2 regions of the Streptomyces sp. NBC_01244 genome follow, and region 2 is predicted to be linked to the other one. Evidence: predicted binding sites of a transcription regulator. Region 2 holds the regulator's gene; the other holds the start of a gene.
What was found. Region 2 encodes HrcA, which represses chaperone genes, less so after heat shock. Its sites were predicted from a motif close to TTNGCACTCNGNNNNNCNGAGTGCNAA; they were not measured.

Region 1 (3,384 bases), 2.4 Mb from region 2:
TTCTCGACGACCAGGGTCTCGGTCGTGAGCAGCAGCGACGCGATGGAAGCGGCGTTCTCCAGCGCGGAGCGGGTGACCTTGACCGGGTCGATGACGCCGGCCTTGACCAGGTCGCCGTACTCGCCGGTGGCGGCGTTGAAGCCCTGGCCCTTCTCGAGCTCGGCGACCTTCGCGGTGATGACGTAGCCCTCGAGGCCGGCGTTCTCCGCGATCCAGCGCAGCGGCTCGACGGCGGCGCGGCGCACGACCGCGACACCGGTGGCCTCGTCGCCCGACAGGCCCAGGTTGCCTTCCAGCACCTTCACGGCGTGGACGAGAGCGGAGCCACCGCCGGAGACGATGCCCTCCTCGACCGCGGCGCGGGTCGCCGAGATGGCGTCCTCGAGACGGTGCTTCTTCTCCTTGAGCTCCACCTCGGTGGCGGCGCCGACCTTGATGACGCAGACGCCGCCGGCGAGCTTCGCCAGGCGCTCCTGCAGCTTCTCGCGGTCCCAGTCCGAGTCGGTGGACTCGATCTCGGCCTTGATCTGGTTGACGCGGCCGAGGACCTCGTCGGAAGAGCCGCCACCGTCGACGATGGTGGTGCTGTCCTTGGAGATCGTGACGCGGCGGGCGGAGCCCAGTACGTCCAGACCGGCCTGGTCGAGCTTGAGGCCGACCTCTTCGGCGATGACGGTGGCACCGGTGAGGGTGGCCATGTCCTGGAGCATCGCCTTGCGGCGGTCACCGAAGCCGGGCGCCTTGACGGCGACGGCGTTGAAGGTGCCACGGATCTTGTTGACGACGAGGGTGGAGAGCGCCTCGCCCTCGACGTCCTCGGCGATGATCAGGAGCGGCTTGGAGGCGCCGGCCTGGATGACCTTCTCGAGCAGCGGCAGGAGGTCCTGGATGGAGGAGATCTTGCCCTGGTTGATCAGGATGTACGGGTCATCGAGGATGGCCTCCATACGCTCCTGGTCGGAGACCATGTACGGGGACAGGTAGCCCTTGTCGAAGGCCATGCCCTCGGTGAACTCGAGCTCCAGGCCGAAGGCGTTGGACTCCTCGACGGTGATGACACCGTCCTTGCCGACCTTGTCCATCGCCTCGGCGATGAGGTCACCGACCTGCTGGTCCTGCGCGGAGAGCGCGGCCACGGCGGCGATGTCGGACTTGTCCTCGATCGGGCGGGCGGTCGCGAGGAGCTCCTCGGACACGGCCTTGACCGCGGCGTCGATGCCCTTCTTCAGGGCGGCCGGGGAAGCACCCGCGGCCACGTTGCGCAGACCCTCGCGGACCAGCGCCTGCGCCAGGACGGTGGCGGTGGTGGTGCCGTCACCCGCGACGTCGTTGGTCTTGGTCGCGACCTCCTTGACGAGCTGCGCGCCAAGGTTCTCGTACGGGTCGTCGAGCTCGACCTCACGGGCGATGGTGACGCCGTCGTTCGTGATGGTCGGAGCGCCGAACTTCTTGTCGATGACGACGTTGCGGCCCTTGGGGCCGATCGTCACCTTGACGGTGTCGGCGAGCTTGTTGACGCCACGCTCAAGGGCGCGACGGGCGTCCTCGTCAAACTTGAGAATCTTCGGCATGGGAGCGGTTCAGCCCTCTCGTTGCTATCCCCGGCCGCTCACCGCGACCGCCTGTCTAGAACGAACTACGCCCCTCGCCGCCCGGCATCAGCAGGGGTGACCAGGGGCGTAGCTCAAAGCAAAACTGGAGAAGTGATTACTTCTCGACGATCGCGAGCACGTCGCGGGCCGAGAGGACGAGGTACTCCTCGCCGTTGTACTTCACTTCGGTGCCGCCGTACTTGGAGTACAGGACGACGTCGCCGACGGTGACGTCCAGCGGGAGACGCTGGCCGTCCTCGAAGCGACCCGGACCCACGGCGAGGACGACGCCCTCCTGGGGCTTCTCCTTCGCGGTGTCCGGGATGACCAGGCCAGAGGCCGTGGTCTGCTCGGCGTCGAGCGGCTGGACCACAATGCGGTCCTCGAGCGGCTTGATGGCAACCTTGGAGCTGGTGGTCGTCACGATCTGACCTTCCGCTTCGGAGATCCGGGGTTAATTGTCTGAGGTGGCGACCAGGTCGATCCGTCGTCGCGGGTGCCGGATCCGCCTGTCGCCGTGTTGGCACTCACCAGGGGCGAGTGCCAGACGCGAGACTATTCCGGGGATTAGCACTCGGTCAAGCGGAGTGCCAATACGCGCCGCTGGTTTCGCAGCCTTGGCCGCCTGTGCGGGGCCGTTTCCCGGCTTCTCGGGGCACCCCCGAGCCCCCGAATCCCGCGGCGCCGTTGCCGGGGACCAGTCCCCGGCCCCCTGCGCCTCAAACGCCGGCGGGGCTGGATTTTCGCCGCCACGTGCAGGTGGATCCGACTCCGCCAGGGTGTGCTCTTGCAGCCGTCCGGCGTTTGAGGACCGGGGTCTGGGGCGGAGCCCCAGCGCGGGTCCGGGCAGCGCCCGGGGAACGGTGGAAGGGCGGGTAGGGGACCTTGCCCCGCGGGGCCCGGCCACCCGCACCCGCCCACCGGGCCCGAGCCGGGACGTCGGTGGCGGCAGCCCCGCCCGGCCACCGCCGGACGGAGTCCGGCGCAGCGGGGCGAAGCCCGGGAGGCCCGCCAGGGCCGAGCGCCGCGAGCTCCGCGCCAAAAAGGTGTGGTGCCCGGTATGTGAGGCTTGGGGCATGCGGATCCTGGTCGTCGAAGACGAAGTCAGCCTCGCCGATTCACTGCGGCGCGGCCTCTCCGCCGACGGCCACTGGGTGGATCTCGCCCACGACGGCCACCACGGGCTGGACCTGGCCCTCACCGGAGGCCCGTACGACGTGGTCCTCCTCGACCTGATGCTCCCCGGCCTCTCGGGGTACGAGATATGCACCCGGATGCGTTCGCACGCAGTCGCCACCCCCGTGCTGATGCTGACCGCCAAGGACGGCGAGTACGACGAGGCCGAGGGTCTGGACTCGGGCGCGGACGACTACCTGACGAAGCCGTTCTCCTTCGTCGTCCTCGCCGCCCGCCTCCGCGCCCTCACCCGCCGCGCCGCCGCCGCGGGCGACGCCGCGCGGACCGGCGTCCTGCAGGCCGGCGACCTCGTCCTCGATCCCCGCGGCCGCCGCTGCCGCCGCGGCACGCGCGAGATCGAGCTGACCGCACGCGAGCTCGGCGTCCTGGGCTGCCTGATGGAGCAGCCCGGCCGGGCCGTCGCCAAGCAGGACATCCTCGACGAGGTCTGGGACACCCCGCACGGCATCGACCCGAACATCGTCGAGGTCTACGTCTCCTCGCTCCGCCGGAAGATCGACGCCCCCTTCGGCCGCCGCTCGATCCTCACGGTGCACGGCACCGGCTACCGGATGGCCCCCGACGGTGGCTGAACCCCGGCCACCGCACCGGCCCC
Region 2 (3,384 bases):
GGCCGCGAGCGGCGGGCAGGACGCGCCGCCCGCCATGGGCGCCTGCACGATCGGGTACGTGAAGAGACCGTTCGGTGCGGAGGACATGAGCTGCATCGTGCCATGTCCCGCTCACGGGACCGAATCACGGCATTCGCCTGGCATAGTCCCCTTCACCGGGGTGCCCGAATACCGCCGCCGCCCTGCCGTCCCGCATGCCGCGAGCCCGGTCCGGGGCATCCCCGGACCGGGCTCGCAGGTGTTCTCGTACGCTGCCCGTACGCTGCTCCGCGCGCGGCTCAGCGCCCGTTGAAGGCGTCCTTCAGGCGGCTGAACAGGCCTTGCTGGCCCGGCGCGAACTGGCCGAGCGGACGCTCCTCGCCGCGCAGCTTCGCGAGCTGGCGCAGCAGGTCCTCCTGCGCCGGGTCCAGCTTGTTCGGGGTGGTGACCTCGACGTGGACGATCAGGTCTCCGCGGCCGCCGCCGCGCAGGTGCGTGACGCCCCGGCCGTGCAGGGGGATCGCCTGGCCGGACTGGGTGCCGGGCCGGATGTCGATCTCCTCCAGGCCGTCCAGGGTCTCCAGCGGGCACTTGGTGCCCAGGGAGGCCGCGGTCATCGGGATGGTGACCGTGCAGTGCAGGTCGTCCCCGCGCCGCTGGAAGGTCGGGTGCGGCAGCTCGTGGATCTCCACGTACAGGTCGCCGGCGGGGCCGCCGCCGGGGCCGACCTCACCCTCGCCCGCGAGCTGGATCCGGGTGCCGTTCTCGACGCCCGCCGGGATCTTGACGGTGAGGCTGCGGCGGGAGCGGACCCGGCCGTCGCCCGCGCACTCGGGGCACGGGGTCGGGACCACGGTGCCGAAGCCCTGGCACTGCGGGCAGGGGCGCGAGGTCATGACCTGGCCCAGGAAGGACCGGGTGACCTGCGAGACCTCACCGCGGCCGCGGCACATGTCACAGGTCTGCGCCGAGGTGCCGGGTGCGGCGCCTTCGCCGGAGCAGGTGGTGCAGACGATGGCCGTGTCGACCTGGATGTCCTTGGTCGTGCCGAAGGCGGCCTCGTCCAGTTCCAGGTCGAGGCGGATCATGGCGTCCTGGCCGCGGCGGGTCCGCGAGCGCGGTCCGCGCTGCGAGGACTGGCCGAAGAAGGCGTCCATGATGTCGGAGAAGTTGCCGAAGCCACCCGCCCCGAATCCCCCGGCTCCGCCGCCGCCCGAGGAGGACAGCGGGTCGCCGCCGAGGTCGAAGACCTGCTTCTTCTGCGGGTCCGAGAGGACCTCGTAGGCGGCGTTGATCTCCTTGAAACGCTCTTGCGTTTTGGGATCGGGGTTCACATCCGGGTGCAGCTCGCGCGCGAGCCGCCGGAATGCCTTCTTGATCTCGTCCTGCGATGCGTCGCGGCGCACGCCGAGAACGGCGTAGTAGTCCGTGGCCACTTACGACTCCGCCAGGATCTGTCCGACGTAACGTGCCACTGCGCGTACCGCTCCCATCGTTCCGGGGTAGTCCATGCGGGTCGGTCCGACCACGCCGAGTTTGGCGACTGCTTCGCCGCCCGAACCGTAGCCGACCGAGACGACGGACGTGGAGTTCAGTCCCTCGTAGGCGTTCTCATGCCCGATCTTTACGGCCATTCCCGACTCACTGGCCTCGCCCAGCAGCTTGAGGAGCACGACCTGCTCCTCCAGCGCTTCGAGCACCGGCCTGATCGTCAGGGGAAAATCGTGTCCGAAGCGGGTGAGGTTGGCGGTGCCGCCGATCATCAGCCGCTCCTCCGCCTCCTCGACCAGCGTTTCGAGGAGGGTGTCGAGGACGGCACGCACCGTCACCCGGTCCTCGTTCTCGAAGGATTCCGGAAGATCCTGCACCAGCGGCGGCACGTCGGTGAACCGGCGGCCGACGACACGGCTGTTGAGGCGGGCCCGCAGGTCCGCGAGCGAGGCCTCCCCGAAGGGGGTCTGGCAGTCGACGAGCCGCTGCTCGACCCGGCCGGTGTCCGTGATGAGGACGAGCATCAGGCGGGCCGGGGCCAGCGCGAGCAGTTCCACGTGCCGGACGGTGGACCGGGTCAGCGACGGGTACTGGACGACGGCGACCTGCCGGGTGAGCTGCGCGAGCAACCGCACCGTACGGCCGACGACGTCGTCGAGGTCCACGGCCCCGTCGAGGAAGTTCTGGATGGCCCGGCGTTCGGGCGTCGACAGGGGTTTGACCCCCGCCAGCTTGTCGACGAAGAGGCGGTAGCCCTTGTCGGTGGGGATCCGGCCGGCGCTGGTGTGGGGCTGGGCGATGTAGCCCTCGTCCTCCAGGACGGCCATGTCGTTGCGCACGGTGGCGGGCGAGACGCCGAGCCGGTGCCGCTCGGTGAGCGCCTTGGAGCCGACCGGCTCCTCCGTCCCGACGTAGTCCTGGACGATGGCGCGCAGCACTTCGAGTCTGCGTTCGCTGAGCATCGCGCACACCTCCATCGTTTCCGTCGTTCGCGGCTTCGGCAGGCTCTGCCTGCTGGCACTCTGAGCGTTCGAGTGCCAGAGATCCCCCGGTCAGTGTACGGCGGGGTGGTACACCCGTAGCAAGGGCGGCCCGCCAAGGTAGCGTCGCGGCATGGACGTGCGTTGGGAAGAGGCAGGCTGGGAACGGCTCACCGAACGGGCCGGCCGCAAGCGCCTGCCGGTGTGGGACTGCACCGTGGGACTGGTGGTGGGCGAGGATTCGGCCCTCCTGATCGACCCCGGGTCCTCCCTGCGGGAAGGCGCGCTGGTGCGGGCCGAGGCGGAGCGGCTGGCGGGCCGGCGCGTGACCCATCTCGCATTCACACACGGACATTTCGACCACGTACTGGGCGGTGCGGCGTTCGCGGGGGCGGAGGTCTACGGCCCGGTCGGGCTGGACGCCGTGCTCTCGGCGGGCCGGGAGGAGCTGCGCGAGGACGCGGTCCGCCAGGGCCTGCCGGAGGCCGAGGCCGCCGAGGCGGCGGACCTGCTGGTGGTCCCCCGGCACCTGGTGTCGGGCGAGTGGACGCTCGACCTGGGCGGAGTGCAGGTGCTGTTGGCGAACGTGGGCCCGGGTCACACCCGGCACGATCTGGCCGCCTTCGTGCCCGGAGCCCGCGAGGTGGTCTTCTGCGGCGACCTGGTCGAGGAATCGGGCCAGCCGCAGGCGGGTCCGGACTCGGTGCCCGGGCAGTGGCCGGCGGCCCTGGACCGGCTCCTCGCCCTGGGCGGGGACGACGCTCTGTACGTGCCGGGTCACGGAGCGGTGGTCGACGCGGCCTTCGTGCGTGCCCAACGCGACACACTGGCGGCCCGTTTCGGCGTGTCGGACGCCTGAGGCGGCCGGCTCTCCTACCCTCGGCCGGATGCGTGAGTACTCCCCCGACCTGACCCCGCAGTGGAAGCGCGCCAA

Region 1: the regulator HrcA is predicted to act here: its motif matches at 2,160-2,186, upstream of groES (co-chaperone GroES).

Annotation. Positions count from the first base shown of each region.
Region 1 is NZ_CP108488.1:5,763,720-5,767,103, reverse strand. Features, by position in the region: gene groL (chaperonin GroEL) at 1-1,571, opposite strand, end outside; gene groES (co-chaperone GroES) at 1,708-2,016, opposite strand; gene OG247_RS26165 (response regulator transcription factor) at 2,669-3,361, shown strand; gene OG247_RS26160 (sensor histidine kinase) at 3,354-3,384, shown strand, end outside.
Region 2 is NZ_CP108488.1:3,333,436-3,336,819, forward strand. Features, by position in the region: gene OG247_RS14855 (nitronate monooxygenase) at 1-87, opposite strand, end outside; gene dnaJ (molecular chaperone DnaJ) at 279-1,415, opposite strand; gene hrcA (heat-inducible transcriptional repressor HrcA) at 1,416-2,432, opposite strand; gene OG247_RS14870 (MBL fold metallo-hydrolase) at 2,584-3,309, shown strand; gene OG247_RS14875 (DUF3097 domain-containing protein) at 3,338-3,384, shown strand, end outside.